Regions from separate parts of the Anaerobranca gottschalkii DSM 13577 genome, predicted to be linked through region 1. Evidence: riboswitches for the same ligand, from Rfam matches in the RefSeq annotation. Region 1 holds a riboswitch; the other holds the start of a gene.
The links. Region 1 has a riboswitch for thiamine pyrophosphate ahead of thiT (energy-coupled thiamine transporter ThiT). Riboswitches for the same ligand answer to the same signal wherever they lie in the genome.
Positions count from the first base shown of each region.

Region 2: it holds a riboswitch for thiamine pyrophosphate, as region 1 does, so the genes downstream of both, thiW (energy coupling factor transporter S component ThiW) here and thiT (energy-coupled thiamine transporter ThiT) in region 1, are expected to answer to the same signal.

Region 1 is NZ_FOIF01000005.1:70,505-81,789, reverse strand. It holds gene BMX60_RS02915 (alpha/beta-type small acid-soluble spore protein) at 44-289, opposite strand; gene BMX60_RS02910 (alpha/beta-type small acid-soluble spore protein) at 327-545, opposite strand; gene sdaAA (L-serine ammonia-lyase, iron-sulfur-dependent, subunit alpha) at 702-1,568, opposite strand; gene sdaAB (L-serine ammonia-lyase, iron-sulfur-dependent subunit beta) at 1,582-2,241, opposite strand; gene BMX60_RS02895 (DegV family protein) at 2,272-3,105, opposite strand; gene BMX60_RS02890 (DAK2 domain-containing protein) at 3,123-4,751, opposite strand; gene BMX60_RS02885 (Asp23/Gls24 family envelope stress response protein) at 4,766-5,122, opposite strand; gene rpmB (50S ribosomal protein L28) at 5,369-5,560, shown strand; gene BMX60_RS11995 (hypothetical protein) at 5,698-5,862, opposite strand; gene yfcE (phosphodiesterase) at 5,984-6,532, opposite strand; gene BMX60_RS02870 (thiamine diphosphokinase) at 6,546-7,172, opposite strand; gene thiT (energy-coupled thiamine transporter ThiT) at 7,247-8,053, opposite strand; TPP riboswitch at 8,128-8,235, opposite strand; gene rpe (ribulose-phosphate 3-epimerase) at 8,293-8,943, opposite strand; gene rsgA (ribosome small subunit-dependent GTPase A) at 8,956-9,840, opposite strand; gene pknB (Stk1 family PASTA domain-containing Ser/Thr kinase) at 9,843-11,285, opposite strand, start outside.
Region 2 is NZ_FOIF01000011.1:23,466-34,750, reverse strand. It holds gene BMX60_RS04720 (amidohydrolase) at 1-626, shown strand, start outside; gene BMX60_RS04715 (aminotransferase class I/II-fold pyridoxal phosphate-dependent enzyme) at 768-2,246, shown strand; gene BMX60_RS12015 (hypothetical protein) at 2,345-2,494, shown strand; gene BMX60_RS04710 (sensor domain-containing diguanylate cyclase/phosphohydrolase) at 2,526-5,147, shown strand; TPP riboswitch at 5,203-5,315, shown strand; gene thiW (energy coupling factor transporter S component ThiW) at 5,420-5,911, shown strand; gene thiD (bifunctional hydroxymethylpyrimidine kinase/phosphomethylpyrimidine kinase) at 5,914-6,696, shown strand; gene thiM (hydroxyethylthiazole kinase) at 6,713-7,531, shown strand; gene thiE (thiamine phosphate synthase) at 7,521-8,150, shown strand; gene BMX60_RS04685 (VanZ family protein) at 8,159-8,836, opposite strand; gene BMX60_RS04680 (hypothetical protein) at 8,931-9,455, opposite strand; gene BMX60_RS04675 (4Fe-4S dicluster domain-containing protein) at 9,452-10,261, opposite strand; gene ccsB (c-type cytochrome biogenesis protein CcsB) at 10,274-11,104, opposite strand; gene BMX60_RS04665 (cytochrome c biogenesis ResB family protein) at 11,117-11,285, opposite strand, start outside.

The DNA.
Region 1 (11,285 bases):
AAAAAAAAAAGGATGCTCAAAAGAGCACCCTTTTCATACCAATTTACTTATTGGCCATTTGGTTTTCAACCATTTCAATCATTCTCTTAACCATTTGGCCACCAATTTTACCTACTTCATAAGGAGTCATGTTGGCATAACCAACAGATTGGATTTTTTGAGATAATCCAAGTTCTGAAGCAATCTCGTTTTTAAGATTTTCTAGAGCTTGCTCAGCTTGTGGTACTAATATTTGCTGTTCTGAAAACCCTTGTTGTCTTTCACTAGTATTAGGATTCATAGTTGCCATCTATTTTTACACCTCCTTTGTTAATTTTTTATTTAAATTAGTATTGTTTTCCTTGAAGTTGTTGTTCTGCATCTTGAATCATTCTTTTAACCATTTGACCACCAATTTGGCCTACTTGTCTAGTGGTTAGGTTATTCCATCCACCAGTTTGAATTTGGTTAGTTAAACCTAATTCAGAAGCTATTTCATATTTGTAACGATCTAGAGCTTGTTCAGCTTGGGGAACCAAACTACGTCTTCTTCTTTTACGTGCCATTTGTGTTCACCTCCTTTTTCCTTGGTATTTTTATTATTACACTGATTAAATAGATGTATGCTAGAAGTGTTTTCCACAAGTGGAAATGATAACAATAACTAATAAAAAAATAAAAAAAGCGAGATTTGAAAATTATCTCGCTTTTTTCTATTTTATCTAACCTCCAAGCTTTTCTTCTATAGCCCTTGCCGTCGGTGTATTTGCTAGACCTGCCATAGATGTTTCCCTTAATTCTACTGGTAGAAGACTACCAACTTCCGCCATAGCGGAAATTACCTCATCAGCAGGAATAACACTTTTTACCCCCGCTAAAGCTAAATCAGCAGCCATTACTGCTGTAACGGCACAGCTCCCATTACGGATTATACAGGGAATTTCCACTAAACCAGCGACAGGATCACAGACCAATCCCATAATACTTTGTAAAGCAATAGCTACAGCATCTAAAATATTTTCTAATTCCCCTCCTAATAATTCCACCACAGCAGCGGCAGCCATAGCTGCAGCACTACCACACTCTGCTTGACATCCCCCTTCAGCTCCTGCCACAGTACCTTTCTTAGCAATAACATGCCCAATATATGCAGCTGTAAATAAAGATTTCACAACTTTATCGTCTTCTATTTTTTTAGCTTCAGAAATTGAAAGTAAAACTCCTGGCAAAATACCACAAGAGCCGGCTGTAGGAGTTGCTACAATTTTACCCATAGCCGCATTAACTTCTGCCATAGCCATAGAATAAGCAACAGCTTTTTGAGCAATTTCTCCTAATAAACCTTTATTTTCTAAATGATATTTTTTAGCATCTCCTCCCGTTAACCCAGATACTGATTTAATATTTTCTTCTATTCCTTTGTTAATACCCTCTTTCATTATTTTCCAATAACCCATCATTTTTTGGAAAATTTCCTCTGTAGACTTTTCGGCCTTTTCACTTTCAATTTTAATAACTAAATCTGATAAGGAACAATTCATTTCTTTTGCTTTAATTAGCATGTCTTTTAGATTATCTGGGAAGTGCATAATAACATCCTTTCTAAATTGGGTTAATAAAAGATACTTTTAGTACACCATCGAGTTTTAACATATTATCTAAACAACTTTGGGATACTTGCTGATCTGTTTCTATTACCATTAATGCCCTTACCCCTTTTTGTTCCCTAATTACCCGCATATAGGCTATATTAACCTGATCCTTTGCTATTTCACTGGTTATTTTTGAAATTATTCCATAGCGATCTTCATGGGGAATAATTAGTGTAAAATATGTTCCCGTGAGTTTTACCTTGAAATTATCAAGTTCAGTAATAATTATATTTCCTCCACCTATAGAAGAACCAACAATTCTATACCTTTGACCACTTTTAGTTTCAATGTGAAATTCAACGGTATTAGGATGATAACCTTTTTTATTACTTTCAATAAAACGATAGGTAAGTTGCTGTTTCCGTGCCAATATAAATGAATCCTTAATTTTTTCATCATCGGTATCAAAACCTAATAACCCTGCTATTAAAGCTAAATCTGTTCCATGACCTTTATAGGTTTTGGCAAAAGAACCATATAAGAAAATATCACAATGACTAATAGGCTCATTGGCAATAGTTCTCGCCATTTTACCTAACCTTACTGCACCTGCTGTATGGGAACTAGATGGCCCAATCATTACCGGGCCGATAATATCAAATACACTCATGGAAGGGACCTCCTAATATCTTTGCTATAGTTAAACGGGATATAAAACTAGACCTATTGCTCCTAAACCTAAATTATATGCTGATATAGAACTTAATTCTGAAAAAATCAAATGATCGTATTTTATATTACTTTCAATTAGATCCTTTAATTTAACGGCATCTTCTAAATTATCAGAATGTATGATAGCAATTTTATATTTTAATCCATTATCAACATGAGAACAAATAACATTAACAAAATCTTGTAAACTTTTAGCTTTATTTCTATGACCCTCTAAAAATTTAAATCCTTCACTATTAAACATAAAAATATTATAGATATAAGGTTCTTCAGCCTTATCCATTTGGGGTAAAAATAAATTTTTATACTCTCCCTCTGTTAATAAAAAGCCTTTAATTGAATCCTTAATTTTATTAGCTAACAATAACAATTGTTCTTTATTTTCTAAGGCTTTTGCTGCTCTAGCTACTTCTAGTACTAGTACCCCTAAGCCCATTGACACTAATCCTGAATCTATAATAGTAATGTCTACTAAATCACCTAACATTTTTTTAGCAATATCTGCAGAAGATACTGTCCCGTTTATTTTAGATGAAAGATGAATAGAAATTATTTCTGTATATTCCTTAGAAAGTTCTTTATATAACTCCATAAATTCTGCTGGGGAAGGTTGGTTTACTATAATTTCTTGACAACCATCTCTAAATTTTCTATAAACCTCTTCAAAGGATATATCTATACCCTCTTTATAAGTGTTTGTTGAAATTTGGATTTTTAAAGGAATTACATGAATATTTAACTCCTCTATTAAACTTCGAGGTAAGTCTGCAGAAGTATCTGTTACTATCGCTACCTTCTTCATAATCATCCCCCTCAGGGTTATTCAACGGAAATTAAATAGTAATATAAAGGCTGTCCTCCATAATGAAGCTCTACCTCTACATTATCATATTGTTCCATAATAGTATCTATTAACTTCTCCCCTTGTTCTTTAGATATATCTTCCCCATAAAATATTGTTACTATTTCGCTATCTTCAGTTATTAACTTATCTAAAAGCCTCAATGTTGTTTCCTCAACATCTTGCCCTATAACTTCAATTTTATTTTCTGCAATACCTAATATATTTCCTTCTTTAATTTCCAGGTCATTAAATTTAGAATCTCTAACAGCAAAAGTAACTTGACCTGATTTAACATTAGTTATAGCTTCTTCCATCATTTGATAGAGCTCTTCAAGGGGAATACCCTCACTTTGATAATTTAATAATGCTGCTATCCCTTGTGGTATAGTTTTACTTCTGACTACCTTCGTAGGTTTTGTAGCAATTTTTTCTGCTTGTTGTGCAGCTAAAACGATATTACTGTTATTGGGCAAAAGAATAAAACTATCAGCATTTACACTTTCCATAGCTTTAAGGAAATCTTCAGTAGACGGATTCATAGTTTGACCACCTTCAATTACATAATCCACTCCCATACTAATAAATATTTCCTTTAACCCTTCTCCTGCAGCCACAGCAATGACCCCAACTTCTTTTTTGGGTCCTAAATTTTCTACCTTATTGTGTTTTACTTCCCTTAATTCTTCAGTTTGAAGTAGCATATTATCGATTTTAATTCCTTTTAAACTTCCCCATTTAGTTCCAACTTCTAAGACCTTTCCTGGGTTATTTGTATGAATATGAACTTTAACCATATCTTCCATCCCAACTGCTAACAATGAATCCCCTAAATCAACTAATTCATTTCTGATTTTATCTGGATCTAGTTTATTACCAAATATTATAAATTCTGTACAATAAGCAAATTTTATTTCCTTTGGATCTAAAGGATGTTCATCAACAAAATCAACTATTCCTTCATCGGCTTGGGTAATATCCCCTATTTCTTCTCCTTTTAAAAACTTTAGCCATCCTTCATAAATCACTAATAAACCTTTACCACCAGAATCTACAACCCCCGCTTGTTTTAAAACAGGAAGCATCTCAGGTGTTTGTTTAAGTGTTATTTCCCCTTGTTCTAAAGCTTTTTCCATTACTTTGACTAAATCACTACCTTGTTTAGCTTCCATAAGGGCAGCTTTAGCAGCATATTTTGATACAGTTAAGATTGTACCTTCTACTGGCTTTAACACTGCTTTATAAGCAGTTTTAACTCCTTCATTTAATCCAAGGGCAAAATCTAAAGGAGTAATCTGATCTTTAGTTTCTAAAACTTTAGAAAAACCTCTAAATAACTGGGATAAAATTACCCCTGAATTACCCCTAGCTCCCATTAAGGATCCCATAGCTAAGGCTTTAACCACATCTTTTACTTTATTGCTATTAACTTTTTTTATTTCATTTATTGCAGATGTCATTGTTAAGTTCATATTAGTTCCAGTATCTCCATCAGGGACCGGAAATACATTTAAGCTATCTACTTCAGATTTTCTTAAACTTAAAGCTTGGCCCCCGGCAATAAGCATATTTTTCAACAGGGTGCCATCAATTGATTTAAAATCCATTATGTCTTCCTCCTCTAACTGTTAATTACTCTAACTCCTTGTACATTTACATTAACCTGGGCCACTGTCAAACCAGTGATACTTTCCACAGTATATTTTACTTTATCTATTACATTATAGGCCACTTCGTTTATTTTAGTACCGTAAGTTACGACAATGTATAAATCGATTATTATTTCACCATCAACACTTTTGATTTCTACACCCTTGTTTAAATTTTCCAAACCCAATAATTCTGAAAAACCGTCTTTTACATTATTGCGGGAATACATGCCAATTAAACCATAACATTCAAGGGCACTGGCACCAGCAATAGTAGCTATAACATCTTTATGAATAGATACCGTACCAAACTCATTTGTAAATTCCATTTTAGTACCTCCTTATAAAAATCTACTTTGTTATTATTTTACTACATTTACATAAAAATTAAAAGAAAATAGTATATAAAAAAGGATAAATCTAACTTGCTAATGTCTATAATAATTTTGTATAATATAAATAATTGCAAATACATAGTATTTCTTTAACAAAATTGGAAAAACCATCGTTTTCTATTGCCATAGTTTCAATTGTATGTTAAAATATTAAATGTTGTATAAAGGAGGTGGATTCTAATGGCAAAAAAATGTGAAATCTGTGCTAAAGTGAGCCATACTGGCTTTAAAGTGAGCCATTCAAACATAAAAACAAAAAGACGTTGGTCTCCTAATATTCAAAAAGTAAGAGCATTGATCAATGGTACACCTCGGAGAGTTAGTATTTGTACTCGCTGCTTAAAAGCTGGTAAAGTTCAAAGGGCCCTTTAAAATTTATAAATTAATGAGTAAAAAGCGCTAAACAGCGCTTTTTATTTTTCCTTGCCAAATAATTTTAAAACTCCTTTAACTATTGCACTTAAACATTTAGGTAATTTGTAAGCATAAATTTTCATAATACCCCTCCCTTACGCATTAAATAATAACCAGCCCACAATAATAAAAACTAACCCAATAACTATCCACCATACATAAATAGGTAATGTACTAACTAAGATATAAACTCCTATAAGAGCAAAAAGTATTCCTAATATCTTTCTTCCATTGCCCCCTCTTTTTCTCCTTCTGCCCATAGATAACCCTCCTATTTTAAATTATATTCACTACATCTAAAAATTGTGCCAAAATAATAAAAAAAGAGCTAAACAAAAAGCTCTTTTTTGTAATAAAAATTATACTTTGTAAATTGACCCTTTAAAAAGTATATTCTTCTATTTTTAGTTTTGAGTTTATATCAAATATTTTAATTCCATTAGATTCAATAATAGCAACGGTAGAATATTCCCCTTTTGTCAAACTAGGTGAACCTGGGTTTAAAAATACAGTTTTTCCATCTTTATAAATTTCTGCTATATGGGTATGGCCAGTTATAAAAATATCAATATTGTACTTTTGAGCTAATTTTATTTTATCACCATAAGATAAAGTATGCCCATGATGGGCTAAAATTTTTTTCCCATCTACAATCATCAAGACATAGGGATTTTGAAGGGGATGTTCTAAAACCATTTGATCCACCTCTGCATCACAATTACCCTTTGCAAAAATGATAGGTGTTTTTAAAGAATTTAACCTTTGTGATAATAGAGCTGGATTATAACCTTCTACAATAGGGTTACGAGGCCCATGATACAAAACATCTCCACAATGGATAATTAAACTAACATCTCCAAAAAATTCTTCCATTACTTTATCCCAAACACTAACAACACCATGAGTATCACTTATAACACCTATTTTCATCCCTTCACTTCCTTTACCATTTATTCTGTGTCTTATTAACTATAACGACAAAATTTCCAGTTTTGACGGTAATATTCAAAGATTCACCTGTTATTATATTGCTTAACGTTAAGGACTGGTATAAATCGACATCTTGTCTATCTAAAGAATAATATGCCCCTTTGATAGTCAATTCATTTAATTTCTCTAATGGAAAAAGGGAAAAAGTGTGTCCTTTAAAACCTTTTAGAGTAAAGAAATTATGGCAAAAATAAATAATTTCATTTTCCGTTTCCCCTATATAATAATTATCCTTTATGTAGTTTTTAAGGACAAAAAAATTAAATAATTGATGATCTATTCTCCCACCAGTTAAGCCAAATATTATAACCTTTTGGTCTTTATAATTATTATGTATATACTTAAGGGTAAGTTCAAAATCACTTAAATCTTTATCTTTAGGGTATTGTAAGATTTTATACTTTTGAGGCAAGTTTTTAATGGAGTCTAAATCACCAAGGATTTCTATCCTATTGTTCTTTAAAAGCTTTGGAGGAATATTATTAAAACCTCCATCTACCCCTATTATGAGCTCTATCTTTCCTTTAAAGAATTCGCTATCTTTAACGGTACTACCATTTAAGAAAACCAAAATTGCCATATTTTTCACCCACCAAAAAAATTATACCATTAGATCTTGCAAATTTAAAGGGCAAATGGAGGTTTTTTATTGATTTAATTCAAAAATTTGTTAATTATCAAATATGCCAAAACTACAACCACTTGAGAGTTAATAAATATAAACAATGGAGTTTTTACCTTTTCCTTAAAGAATTTTATGATATTGATAACTAATACCCCTAACCAACCTAGTGAAACAATACCTTTAAAAATGTTCATCAACAAAACTTGTACTTCCTTATCTTCTGTTATAGCTTTAACAATGGCATTATCAACCCGTCCAGTATAAGCAGTTATCATTAATAGTGGCATCAATAAACTTAATAAAACCAACCTTTCCTCTTTAGGTTTATTATGAGGTATATCATGTAATTTATTAACAATATAAGGAGTTATAAAGATAACCAACAAAATCTCTGGTACCATATAAGTAGCATTATAAATTAACGAGTAAATAAAAACTGATTGGCCTTCTGGAGCATATTGACCAAAAAATACTATACCTGAGATAAAGTGAGCGAGAAACCTTAAAAGACCAGCTATAGAAATTCCTAATAACTGATTATCTCTCAATAAACCAGCAATTCCGATGACTCCAAAGGCTAATGGATAATCTAAAATCACCTGGATAGGATGGGCAAACCAAAAACCTGGTCCAATTATTTTTAATACACCGAAGGCTACTCCAGCTATTGTCCCAGCTTTGAATCCCCATCTTAAAGCTATTAAGAAGATTGGGATCATTTGTAAAGAAATTGAACCCCCTTGTGGCATTTGACCTATCCTAAAATAACTTAAAATAAAAGCCAATGCCAACATCATACTGGTTTCCACCAGTATTTTAATTTGTCTACGATTCATATAAAATCCCTCCCATATTTAGGGTAAACAAAAAAACCGTTTCCCACTAGGAAATACGGTTTATTTAGAATACACCTATCCTAAACCGACTTCCCTACGCTGGCATTACCCAGATCAGGTTCAAAGGGTCAGATGCCCACAGCATCCTCTCAGTTATTGTAATAACTCCCCTAGTGGTTTTTTGTCTCCCTATTAAATTTTACATTTTAATTATATGAAATTTTTTCAAAAATTACAAGTTAGTTTTTATTATTTTTTCTTAATAAATCAATGGCTATTTTAGGGTTAGGATGATTTAGAATATATGAACCTGCTACTAAAACAGTAGCACCAAAGTCTACTAATTTAGGGCCTACTTCATCATTAACTCCACCATCGACTTGAATTTCTATTTTTCTTTCCCCAATCAACTCTTTTAAATCATTTAATTTATCATATGTGCTTTCGATAAATTTCTGTCCACCAAAACCTGGATTTACTGACATTAATAAAACCATATCTAATTTATCTAATACATACTTAATACTTCTCACATCGGTGGCAGGATTTAAAGCAACCCCCGCTTTTTTACCATAAAATTTTATCAGCTGTAATGTTCTATCTAAATGGGGAGTAGCTTCACAATGTACCGTTACATAATCTGCTCCAGCTTTACAAAAATCTTCAATATATCGTTCAGGTTTTTCCACCATTAAATGGACATCTAAAACTAAATTTGTAATTTTTCTAAGGGCAGAAACATATTGGGGACCAAAGGTAATATTAGGAACAAACATTCCATCCATCACATCAATATGGAACCAATTGGCACCACTTTCTTCTAATATTTTTATATCCCTTGCTAAATTTAAAACATCTGCTGCTAATAAAGATGGTGCTATTTTTATCATTAAAATTCCACCTCATTTTTGATTATTTTCACGGATTTCCTCTAGTAGCATAAGATAGCTATTATATCTTTCAGGATTAATTAAACCTTTTTCTACTGCAGATTTTATATTACATCCTTCTTCCTTTTGATGTAAACAAGAAGTAAAACGACAATTTGAAAAAGGTATGAATTCAGGAAAATATTTGTCTAGTTCATAGACATCAAAATCCGTTAGTTCCAATGAAGTAAATCCAGGGGTATCCACAACAAAACTATTTTCCATAACTTCAAGTAACTGACAAAATGTAGTAGTATGTTTACCCCTCTTAGTTTTTTCACTTACTGAAGATACCGCTAATTTAAACTGTGGGTTAATATTGTTAATTAGAGATGACTTACCAGCACCTGATGGACCAGATAAAGTTGTGATTTTCCCTTTAAGTTTTTCTTTTAATTCCTCTAATCCTTCTAAAGTCTTATTAGAAATTCCAATTATTGTATATCCTGTATCTTTAAACCTTTGTGCAATATTATCTAAAAAAGTCTTATCAATTAAGTCCATTTTAGTTATACAAATAATTACTTCTAATGAATTTTTACCAGCTAAAACTGTAAGCCTATCCATTAGAAGATAATCGGGGATTGGATCCATAGCGGAAAAAACCAGGCAAAGCTGGTCAATATTTGCAACACTTGGTCTAACCAAACAATTTTTTCTCTCTTTGATCGTTTCTATTACCCCTTCGGTAGGGGATATCAGTGCAAATTCAACTTTATCCCCTACCACAGGCTTAATGTTATCCTTCTTAAACTTCCCCCTAGCCCTGCATTGAATTATTTTATTCTCCCATTTTACATAATAAAATCCACTTAAAGCTTTTACAATAATACCTTCATGTAAAACTATAAAGATCACCCCTATGGTAATAGTATTTTATCTTTTAGTTCATTGTCCCGATAAAATTCTACTTCTCCTTTTTCCCAATAGTTAACCATTATTTCTAAATCACCTTCTTGTGGATTTACTATATTATCAAAGACAGTTCTTTGACCACCTAAATCTTTGACTATTACCCTTAATACATATGGTTTATCAATACCACTATTATTAACAGTAAAGGTTCTCGTCTTTTCTTGAAAAGGTCTTGCAACAAGATCGATAGTTGTTACCCCCGGTTGTACCAATGGGTTATCTTGATGAGAGTGTCTAATAACAATTCCAGAAGGAGAATTTCCCTGACTTGGTTCATAAGTAACAAATCTAACAGAGACATTAAGATATGAAAGTAGCTCTTTTGCTTCTTCTACTGTTAGACCTATAAGGTTTGGTAATTCTACTGATCGAGGGCCTGAACTTATTATCAAAGTTATAGTTTCACCTTTTAATAGGTTTCCTCCTAAAGGTAGTTGTCTAATAACCCTTCCTTCTTGTACAGTTTCGCTATTTTCCCTTTCAATATTTACCTTTAAACCTGCTTGTTCAATAGTTATTTTTGCAATCCTCTCTTCTTCTCCAACTACATCGGGAACTGTAACAAATTCTGGGCCACTACTTAATGTCAGAGCAATTTCCCTTCCCTTTTTTACCCTTGTATTTGGTATTGGATGTTGATATACAACATGATTTACCGGTATTTCAGCATGATATACATCTTCAGTTATGGTATAATTTAAACCTTTTTCCCTTAAAATAGCAATAGCGTCATTTAAACGTAACCCTTCAACATTAGGTACTACTACTTCCGGTACATGTAAAAGGTTTCTAATACCAAAATAAGCTAGTATCGGTAAAACTATTAACAATATAACTATACTTGTAATCAAAATACCTTTTCTAATTTTTTTCTTTTTATTAGTTGAATTTTTCTCTTTTTTCTCTTCAACTGGCATCTGAGCATTAATACCATTTATACCATTAAAAACTTGGGTCTGTTGAGCAGTGGTATCAGGGATTTTAACATCTACTTTACCATATTTAAGCCAACTTTGAATATCATCTAGTAAATCTCTGATGTTATTATATCTAACATCTCTATTTTTTTGTAGACATTTTTCCACTATTTTAGCTATATCCTCAGGTATATCGGGCTTGATTTCCCTAATAGGTTTTACTTTTTCTTGAATATGTTTTATTGCAATGGAAATAGGACTTTCGCCATCAAAGGGTAATTGACCAGTTAACATTTCATACATTACTATTCCTAAAGAATAAATATCTGATTGAACACCGGCATAAGAACCCTTTGCCTGTTCCGGTGAAAAATAATGAACAGAACCCATAATTGAACCAGTATTTTGTACTGTTAAAGTATTGCTTGTTATTGCCTTTGCAATACCAAAATCCGTTACTTTCACAGACAT
Region 2 (11,285 bases), on a different contig from region 1:
CTAATTTTGTAAAATTGGCAACTGAAAATAAAATCAGAGTAGTAATCCATGCCATTGGTAATGGAGCTGTTCAAAGGGTTATCAATGTCTATAAAGATAGTATTGAAAAATGGGGGAATAAAGACAATTATCTTCGCCATGGTATTATCCATTGCCAAATAACTACAAGGGAACAGTTAAAAAAGATTGCTAAATTAAAGATTCCTGTCATGTATCAGCCAATTTTTTTAGATTATGACAGGAAAATTGTGAAGGAACGGGTAGGAGAAGATTTAGCCAATACTTCATATGCCTTCAATACTTTATATAAACTGGGAGCACCAATAAGTTTTGGTACTGATGGACCTGTAGAAAATTGCAATCCCTTTATCAATTTGTATTTTGCTGTAACGAGGGGTGGATTTAACTTAGGTGAGAAGATGAAATTAGAAGATGCCATTGATGTTTATACATTAGGTAGTGCATTTAATGAGCATAAAGAAAGGGTAAAGGGAAGGTTAAAGCCGGGATATGTAGGGGATTTAATCTTATTAGATAAAGATATTTTTAAAATCCCAGAAGAAGAGATAAAGGATATTAAAGTACAAATGACGATGGTTAATGGAGAAATAATTTATCAAAGATAGAATTAAAGTTAAAATTATTAGATATAAATTTAACAAAAATCCCTTTTAAAAAAAGAGTTTTTTTGCTAAAATTCATCTTGTGTATTTGATTAAAGCAGTGGTAAAAATATTAAAAATAAACTTATAAGGGAGTAATTAAAGTTGAAAAATAAAGGACAAAATCAAACACCTCTTTTTACAGCATTAAAAGAATATAGTAAAAGTGGTATAGTGCCCTTCGATGTACCAGGTCATAAGCAAGGTAAGGGAATAAAGGAATTTACTGAATATGTAGGAACTACCCTTATGGAGTTAGATGTTAATTCTGTAAAATGCCTTGATAATATTTGTAATCCTATTGGAGTAATCAAGGAAGCAGAGGACTTGGCAGCTCAAGCCTTTGGTGCAGATCACAGTTTCTTCCTGGTCAATGGTACCACTTCTGGGGTCCAGACAATGATTATGAGTGCTTGCAAACCAGGGGATAAAATCATAATCCCTAGAAACGCTCATAAGTCAGCTATATCTGGCATTATTTTAAGTGGAGCAATACCAATTTATATTCAACCGGAAATAGATGAGAATTTAGGTATAGCCATGGGAGTGACTGTGGAACGGGTGAAGAAAACGATCAAAGCACACCCAGATGCTAAAGCTATTTTTCTTATAAATCCCACATATTATGGAGCAACATCAAATATCAAAGAAATTGTAGAAATAGCCCATCAACATTCTATGGCGGTACTAGTAGATGAAGCCCATGGAGCCCATATGGGATTCCATGAAGAATTTCCCCCTTCTGCCATGGAATTGGGGGCAGATATGAGTGCAGTAAGTCTTCATAAAACTGGAGGTTCATTAACACAAAGTTCCCTTTTATTATTAAAAAAAGGGATAATAGATCCCTTCACAGTTAAAGCAAACCTTAACTTGACCCAAACTACCAGTGCATCCTATTTACTAATGTCTAGTTTAGATGTGGCCCGTAAACAGCTGGCTACCCAAGGTCAAGAATTATTAGATAGGGTATTAAAATTGGTAAGAAAAGCTAGAGAGGAAATAAATAAAATCGATGGATTATATGCCTTTGGTAAAGAATTAGTAGGTAATCCAGGGGTATATGATTTTGATGAATCAAAGCTTGGTGTAAATGTCAGGAAGTTAGGATTAACTGGTTTCGAAGTTTATGATATCTTGAGGGATGATTATAAAATTCAGGTGGAATTAGCAGATTATTATAATATTATGGCTATAGTTAGTTTAGGAGATACAGAACAATCATTAAATGCTTTAGTTAATGCTCTAAAGGATATTGCTTTTAGATATAGAAAAGATGAAGAAATTAAGATGATCACCAATGTCTTAAAAAACCCTGCTGTTATTGTTTCACCCCGGGATGCATATTACAGTAGTAAAAGGGTGGTTAAATTAGATGATGCAGTAGGAGAAATCAGTGGTGAGTCAATTATGGCATATCCTCCTGGAATACCCGTTGTTGCCCCAGGGGAGAGGATTACTAAAGAAATGATTGAATATATTAAATTGTTAAAAGAAGAGGAAACCCTTCTTCAAGGTACAGAAGATCCCTATATAGAATATATAAAGGTACTAGGGTTAAATACCAACGGTTTTGGTAAATAGAAATTTAATGAACACAACTATTAAAGGCAAATTACTTAAATATTTTAAGTGATTTGCTTTTTTATTCATCACAAAACAGTTAAATAATGATATAATTAATGAAAAATTTGATTTTTATTAGACAAATTCCCTGTACTACATTGTTGGAAGAGGAGTTAGAGATTAAAGATAAGTTAATTGGCTTAGGTTTTGAAACTTGGTTTGATTGGAAACCAGATTATTTATATTTTGTTATGGAGTTAAAGTAAAATTAGTTTATGGTTAAGAAGGGTGAATGTAATGAAAGAAAAGGAAGCACATTTTAAACATCTAACGGAAAAGATTTCAGAAATAGTTGCAATTCTCGATTTTACTGGAAATTTTAAGTGGTTAGGTAAATACCATGAGGTTTTAGGTTATGAAGTAAAAGAATTAATGGGGAAAAACGCTTTAAGTCTAATCCATCCCCAAGACCTTCCCCTAATAAAGGGTGAATTCGATAGGTTAGTTAGTGGTGAAATTGAAAAAACAAGGGTAGTTTTTCGTTATAGAAAAGGGGATAATAGTTATATTTGGTTAGAAACTATAGCACAAATCATTAGTGGTGATAAAGAAAAGGGGATATTTTTAACTTCCCGGGATATAACTTCATATTATGAAGAAGGACAAGCTTTAAAATTAATTTTAAAATATTATAATGATTTTATTCAGTACAATAATAAAGAAATAAATTACAAAAAAATAACCGATGATTTTGCTAGTATCGTTAATTCTTTGGCGGTAGCCCTTAATATATATGGGGATGATGGCAAAACTTTTGTAACAAAAGCTATCTCAGTTAAGGGTGAGATTTTAACTAAAGCTGTGAAAATCTTAGGATTTACCTTAGAGGGGAAAGAGTGGCAACATGATAAAATTAGGGCAGAAAAAATAAAAAATCAGGTAACCACTATTTTTCCAAAATTAGAAGATTTAACAGGGGATGTTATACCAAAGGGTATTGTAACAACTTTACAAAATATGTTTAGTATTGGTGAAGTTGCAGTGGTCAAGATAATGGAAGGGGAAAGGATGTTTGGAGATTTTACCATAATTATGCCTAAAGGAACAAAATTTAGGAACGAAACTGTAGCAGAAATATTTGCTAATCAGTTAGGGTTATTGCTAGAAAGGCAGCAAAAAGAAAAAGAAAAGATAGCGATAGAAAGGGCTTTAAGGGAAAGTGAAAGTAAATATCGGAATATTTTTAATCATTCTCCAGTAGGGATTTTTTATTTTAACAGCAGTGGAGTAATTACTGACTGTAATGGGGCCTTTATTGAAATTTTAGGTTCAACAAAGGAAAAAATATTAGGTACTGATATTTTCAGTCTTGATAATGTAGGGGTAGTAAGGGGTACTAGGGAGGCGTTAGAAGGAAAAAATGCCTATTATGAAGGATTATATACTTCTAAAACCAGTGGTAAAACAATTTATGTATTTTCTAAATTTGCCCCTATTTTTACAGATGGTGGGGAGATTACTGGTGGTATGGGGATAGTTGAAGATATGACAGAAAGAAAAAAGATGGAAGATATCCTCCATTTCGAAAAAGAGTATCTTCGTACGACATTACTGGGGATAGGAGAAGGAGTTATATCTACCGATAAATGGGGCTACATAAACTTGTTCAATCCTGGGGCTGAAAAAATAACGGGATGGAAAAGGGAAGAAGCACTAGGGAAGAAATTTTATGAAATAATCAAGGTTATAGCTAGGGAAGAAAATGCTATTAAAATTGAGAGAAAAGATAAGAAGATCATTTATATAGAAAAAAATAAATCACCTATCAAAGATCAAAAAGGAGAGGTAATAGGTGAAATTACTGTATTTAGAGATTGTACAGAAAAAATAGAAAGACAGAAAAAAATAGAGTTCTTAAGTTATTACGATGAATTAACAGAACTATATAATCGCCGTTATATAGTAGAACAGTTAAAAAGACTAGACAATGAATATAGTCTTCCTTTAGGTATAATTGTAATAGACATAAATGGACTAAAAATAACCAATGATGCTTTTGGCCATGATACAGGGGATAGACTAATAAAATTAGTGGCAAATATATTAACCCAGTGTTGTCCACCCCAAAGTATCATTGGTCGGATGGGGGGAGATGAATTTGTCATTTTACTCCCTAACACAAATGAAACAATAGTGGAAGAACTAATAGAAAAGATTAAAGGAAAAGGAGCCCAAAGTAAATTAGAATCAGTAGTTGTATCCTTCGCTATTGGCTATGCTATTAAAAAAGAGATAGTTGAAAGTTTAGGGGAAATCTATAAATTGGCAGATCATAATATGTATAAAGATAAATTAAAAAGAGGGAAATCAATTGGTGGAGAAATAGTAGAAAATGTATTAAAGACAATAAACAGTCAGTATCTTCAAGAACAAATCCATTCTGAAAGGGTTTCCCAATATTGTGAAGCTATAGGTAAGGCTTTAAATTTAACAGAAAAGGAAATTGTAATTTTAAAAGGTGCAGGGGCATTGCACGACATAGGTAAAATAACGGTTTCACCGGAGATATTAAATAAGAGTTCTAAGTTAACCCCTGAAGAATACGAGGAGGTAAAAAGGCATCCAGAAATAGGTTACCAAATACTCCGCTCTATAGATGAATATCGGCTTATGGCGGAATTTGTCCTCTGTCATCACGAACGGTGGGATGGTAAAGGATACCCCAGGGGATTAAAAGGAGAAGAAATACCCTTAGAAGGGAGGATAATCTCTGTAGCCGATGCCTATGAGGCAATGACTGCTAAAAGGAGTTATCAAAAAACTAGAACAAAGGAGGAAGCTTTGGCAGAATTAAAAAGATGTGCCGGAACACAATTTGATCCAAAGATAGTAGATGTTTTTATAAAAGTAATGGGATGATTTTTTATTTACACTCGAAATTTTTATGATAAAATATATAATAGAAAAATAAAATATAAGGCACTAGGAGAGCTGGAGAGGCCAGCTGAGAAAAAGACCCGATAAAGTCTTTGATCCTTAGTACCTGATCTGGGTTATACCAGCGTAGGGAAGTGCTATAAAATTATATATAAAATAAAATCTTTTATTTATATATGATTAATTAGCACATACCTACAGGTGTGTGCTTCTTTTTTTATAGATTTTAAAAAATAAATTTTAGGAGGGATAAAATGAATAAAGAAACAAAAAGATTGGCTACAGCTGCAATTTTCATTGCTATTGGAGTTTTATCTTCTCATCTGTATATACCGATTGGGGTAGCTAAAGTTTTTCCAATACAACACTGTTTAAATTTACTTACAGCCCTTTTTTTCCCTTTAAGCTATACCCTGTATATTCCCTTCACTATTTCTATTCTCCGGAATATCTTAGGTACTGGAACCTTATTAGCTTTTCCAGGGAGTATGATAGGTGCTTTTTTGGCAGGGATCTTGTACAAAAAAACAAGGAAAGTATTTTTCGCATTTTTAGGTGAATTAATAGGTACAGGGGTTTTTGGTGCAATTTTAGCATATCCACTGGCAAGATATGTTTTAGGTAGAGAAGTGGCTATTTTCTTTTTTGTTATCCCATTTACAATTAGCTCTTTTTTTGGGGTAATGATAGGTTATATAATCTTTACTTTAGTCAAAAATGTAATTTTAAATAAAGGAGTTGAATAGTAATGGAGAAATTATTAACTATTGCAGGATCAGATAGTTCTGGCGGCGCAGGAATTCAAGCTGATTTAAAAACTTTTTCCGCATTAGGTACATATGGAATGAGTGTAATTACAGCAATTACAGCTCAAAATACCCAAGGAGTATTTGGAGTTCAAGATGTAGAAGAAGAAATTATTTATAAGCAAATCGAGGCTATTTTCACTGATATAGATGTAGATGCAGTAAAGATTGGGATGGTCTCTAAAAGCAATACTATTGAAACAATTGTAAATGCTTTAAAGAAATTTAAAGCTAAAAATATTGTAGTTGATCCTGTAATGGTATCTAAAAGTGGGTATCATTTATTGAAATCAGAAGCAAAAAAATCTTTAATTGAAAAACTTATTCCTATTGCTAAAATAGTTACTCCTAATATTTTTGAGGCAGAAGTAATTACAGGAATAGAGATAAAAGATATTAAAGATATGGAAAAGGCAGCTAAAAAAATTTATGGACTAGGCCCCCAATATGTATTAGTTAAAGGAGGACATTTATCCCATGAACCTATTGATATTTTATATAATGGTGAAAAATTTAATTATTATAGGGCTGTAAGGATTGAAACAAAAAACACCCATGGCACCGGTTGCACGTTATCTTCTGCTATTGGGGTATATTTAGCAAAGGGGTTTTCAGTAGATAAGGCCGTTGAAAAGGCAAAGGATTATATCACCTCAGCTATAAGTAAATCTTTTCCGTTAGGAAAAGGAGTTGGACCTGTTCATCACTTTTATTCTTGGTGGTAGATAGGAGGGAAGAATCATGATAAAAGAACTTTATAAATTAGATAATATCCTATTGGAGATAAAAAAACAAAAGCCCCTTGTTCACCATATTACAAATTATGTAACTGCCAATGATTGTGCTAATATAGTTTTAGCATTAGGGGGAAGTCCAGTAATGGCTGAAAGTATTGAAGAAATTGAAGAAATCGTCTCTGAAGCGTCGGCCCTCCTTTTAAATTTAGGGACGTTGACGGAGAAGGCTGTTCAATCTATGATTATTGCAGGGAAAAAAGCTAATATATTAAATATACCAGTAATTATGGATCCTGTAGGGGTGGGGGCAAGTGAGTTTAGAAGAAAAATGGTAGAAAAAATATTAAAAGAAGTAAAAGTAAGTGTTATAAAAGGTAACCTCACTGAAATCAAAAACATTTATGGATTAAAGGAAAAGGGTAAAGGGGTGGATTCAGCTAATAGTAATTTTTCTTACGAAGAAAAAGTAGAATTAGCTAAAAGGTTGGCTATTAAATTTACATGTGTAGTAGTAGTTACAGGAGAAATAGATATAATTACCGATGGTAAAAAAATTTATAAAGTAAAAAATGGTACACCTAAATTAACACAAATAACCGGTACTGGTTGTATGATAGGCTCTATAATTAGCACTTGTTGTGGTGTGACTAACGATTATTTATTAGCCAGTACTTTAGCTATTTTGATAATGGGAATTTCAGGGGAAAAAGCTTGTAATGGTAGAGATGGGATAGATATTGGTACATTTAAAGTGAAGTTATTTGATGCTATAAATAATTTTTCTAAAGAAGATTTAGCTAGGGGGAGAATTTATGAAGGGTAAAACAAAGATAAAAGGGATTTACGTGATAGCAGACTTTGGGATTATTAAAGATAGCCCCTTTGAATATATTTTAGAAACTATCCTAGAAAGTGGTATTGATGCTATTCAAATACGGGATAAAGAATCTGATACCCATACCTTATACAAAAGGGCCTTAAAAATAAAAAAAATTACTGAAAAATATAGGATTCCATTGATAATCAATGATAGACTTGATATAGCTATTGCAGTAGATGCAGATGGGGTTCACTTAGGACAAAAAGATTTGCCTGTCCAAGTTGCTAGAGAAATACTAGGGGATGATAAAATTATAGGGCTTTCTGCAAGTAATTTAGAAGAAAGTTTAAAAGGAGAAAGGGCAGGAGCAGATTACCTTGGGGTTGGTTGTCTGTTTTTTACCGATACGAAAAAGGATACTAGAAAAGTGACTGTAGAAATGATAAAAAGAATTAAAGAAAGAGTAAAAATACCAGTAATAGCTATTGGTGGGATAAATAAGAGGAATTTAGGTGAAATTAAAGGAAATGTAGATGGCGTAGCTGTAGCCTCAGCAATATTTAAATCCGATAATATAAAAAGGGAAACCTTAGAACTTGTAGAGAGTTTTTGGAAAGGATAAAATATAACTTATTGTTTCCCATTATTACTTAATTTTTCCTTAAAAGACTTATCATAAATTTTTGTCTGCTGCTCATCAAGGGAAGGGGCAGATTGTGGTAGCTCCTGTTGTATTTCTTCTGTAGATATCTTTTTATAATATTCCTTCATCCTTACCCCTTTTGTAATAAAAAGGGCAAACCAGATGAAAAAGATAGCTAAAGTAACACCTACTAAATTGATAAATACATCGGTTAAACTGGCAACCCTTGTCGGCACAAAACTTTGTCTATACTCGTCAAGGATGGCAATAATAGTTCCACCTAAAAAAGCCAAAAGGATAGCGGACCTTACCTTTTTGACATAATGGCTGGCTAGTAGGAAAAAAGCTAAGGTTATAAAGAAAAACATAACTACATGGGCAATTTTTCGTAGAATAAATTCTACAATCCTAGGGTTATCGCTGGTATACTCTATAAAATCCCGACCGGCAACTTTAAAGGGTCTTAGGTCACTAATATCAAAGGGCAGGGAATTACCAAGCCAATTAGAAAAACGGACCAAGGACATATCGAATTTGCTAAGGATATTTTCTAAAAGGGAATGGATATATCTAAGGACAGGCAAAACTTGCAAACCTGGTATCGAGGATAAATAAAAAATAAGACCGATAAAAAAGAATAGAATTAACCAAGCTCTAACTTTCATGAAAACACCTCCCTATACTTAAGTTAACTGAATTTTACCATAAAATTAGCCCATTTTCTAGTAAAATAGCCACCTTAAGTAAAATTAAGGTGGCTTAAATCTTTCGTTTAGTTAATATTTTTAAAAGGGTCCAAGAAGTGCCGTAACCTAATATAAAGGTAATTAAAAAAGGGAGGAAAATTATTAAAGGGTTAGTCAATAAATTTATGGGAAACCAAGCTAAAATGAAAGTAATTACAAACAATGTTAAAAGGATTTGAATTGCAGGGAAAAAACCGGAGGCAAAGGCTATACTGTATTGGTTAGCATATGTTTTAAAAATTAGGGCACAAAAAACTTCTGTTAAAATTCCCCCTAACAAGGTAATTATAGACATCCAGATAAAAAATATGCTCAACACACCACCAATAACTAAGGAAAATAGGGTAATTACCCCAAATTTTTTTATTTTTAAAGTAACTAAAGTTATCCCTGCACCGTAAATAGGAGCCACTATTATGCCCCTAAAGGCAGGGATTGGTAGTATCTGCATAAGGGGGAGTAAAAGATATCCCCCTGCTAAAATAGTAGCAACCACAATGGAGATAAAAACTAATTCTTTTATCTGAAAATCTTTCATAGATTTAATCCCTCTATCCCTAAACACTCTATCATACGACTAAAATTTTTATTTTCTTCTAGAGTTTTGATATAAAACAATAATATTTTAGTTAAAATATCTTCTAATTCTTCTAAAGTAGTTACATTGACCAAATGTTGGGCTAGGTGGGGTTTTCTCCCCAATCTTCCCCCTATTATTACTCTATATCCCTTTTCCCCTTCAGTGATGGATTTAGTAGGGCAGGCCCTAATGCATAGTCCACAATCCAAGCATTGGCTATAATCGATTATAGGGTCTTGGGATAGGGTTATTAATTTCTCAGGGCAAGAACTGATACATCTATTACATTGTATGCAAAAGCCAGAAATAATTTTTGGTTTTACATAACCAATAACCCCTATATCTTTGATCTGAGGTTGTGAACAGTTATTAGGACAACCGCTAATGGCAGCTTTAAATTTGTGGTGATATAGGATTGGGCCTTGAATTTTTTTACCGATTTTTTCTTCTAAGTGTAACTTTTTAATAATCCTATCTAATAATAAAGCTACTTCTTCATCGTTAAATAAAGTTAGGGGACATCCCTTTAAACCTCCACAAAGGGCAATTTCTTTATACTTTGTATTTTCGATACCTTCAATAGTTAAATCTAATTTAGTTAAATCCTCTAAATCTTTATTTCTTTTTGCCAACTCAACATCTTCTATATCAACAATTTCTTTACCCCTTAACTTAGCTACTTCTTCTGCCTTTTTCTTTGCAAAGTTTCTAATGAAAAAGGGAGCTTTTTTTATCCTTTCCTCAGCTTCCTTAGACCAATCCATTTAAAACACCCCTTAAGCATAACTATGCAAACTAGGTAGTAGGGTATTAACACCGATATAGGTAAATAATACACATAAAAATCCTATAACACTTAGTATTGCTGCTTTTTTACCTTTTAAACCTTTGGTTATTCGGACATGGAGGTAAACAGAATAAATTATCCAGGTAATGAAGGACCATGTTTCTTTAGGATCCCAAGCCCAATACCTACCCCAAGCCTGTTCAGCCCAAATGGCACCAGTTACTATACACAAAGTTAGGAAGATGAACCCTAAAGCTATGGCCCGATAACTAATTAAATCCAGGGTTTCTAAAGATGGCATGTGTTTATTGAGAAAATTGTCCTTTGGGAACTTGTTTTTTAATAAATACATACAAGATACTCCACAGGCAACACCAAAGGATCCATAGCCTATTACCGCTGTAGATACGTGGAAAACTAACCAATAACTTTGTAAAGCAGGCATTAAAGGACGGACATCCTTTGATTGCATAGCTGCATAACCAATAATAATAAAGATTATAGGGGTTACAAAAGTACCCATAGCTTTGTACCCATATTTTTGTTCAAAGATTATAAAACATAAGGCAATACCCCAAGCAAAACTTGTGGCAAATTCGTATTGATTAGTTAAAGGGATTCTGTTTGCTCCAAATCCCCTAGCAATTATAGCTACAGTATGGAAAACTAAAGCAATTTTAACAAAAAAGGATCCGTATTTACCATAGCTCTCTTTTTTAATAACAAAAAAGAGAAAATATAGGACCATAGAAACAATATACGAGGTGATGGCTATATTAAAAAAACTGTTTTCTATCTGAAGAAATCTCTGAAGTTCCATAACTCTCCTCCTCTAATAAATATTTAATAATCTTTCAATTTCTTCTTTAAAATTTTCTTTGTTTTTATCGGTATCTCCCCAAATAATCACTTTTCCATCTTTCATTTTCAAGGCTTTAAGTTGTTTAGGGAAGAAGTAAAATGCAAACATAAGTCCATGGAGTAACAATAAACTTCCCAAC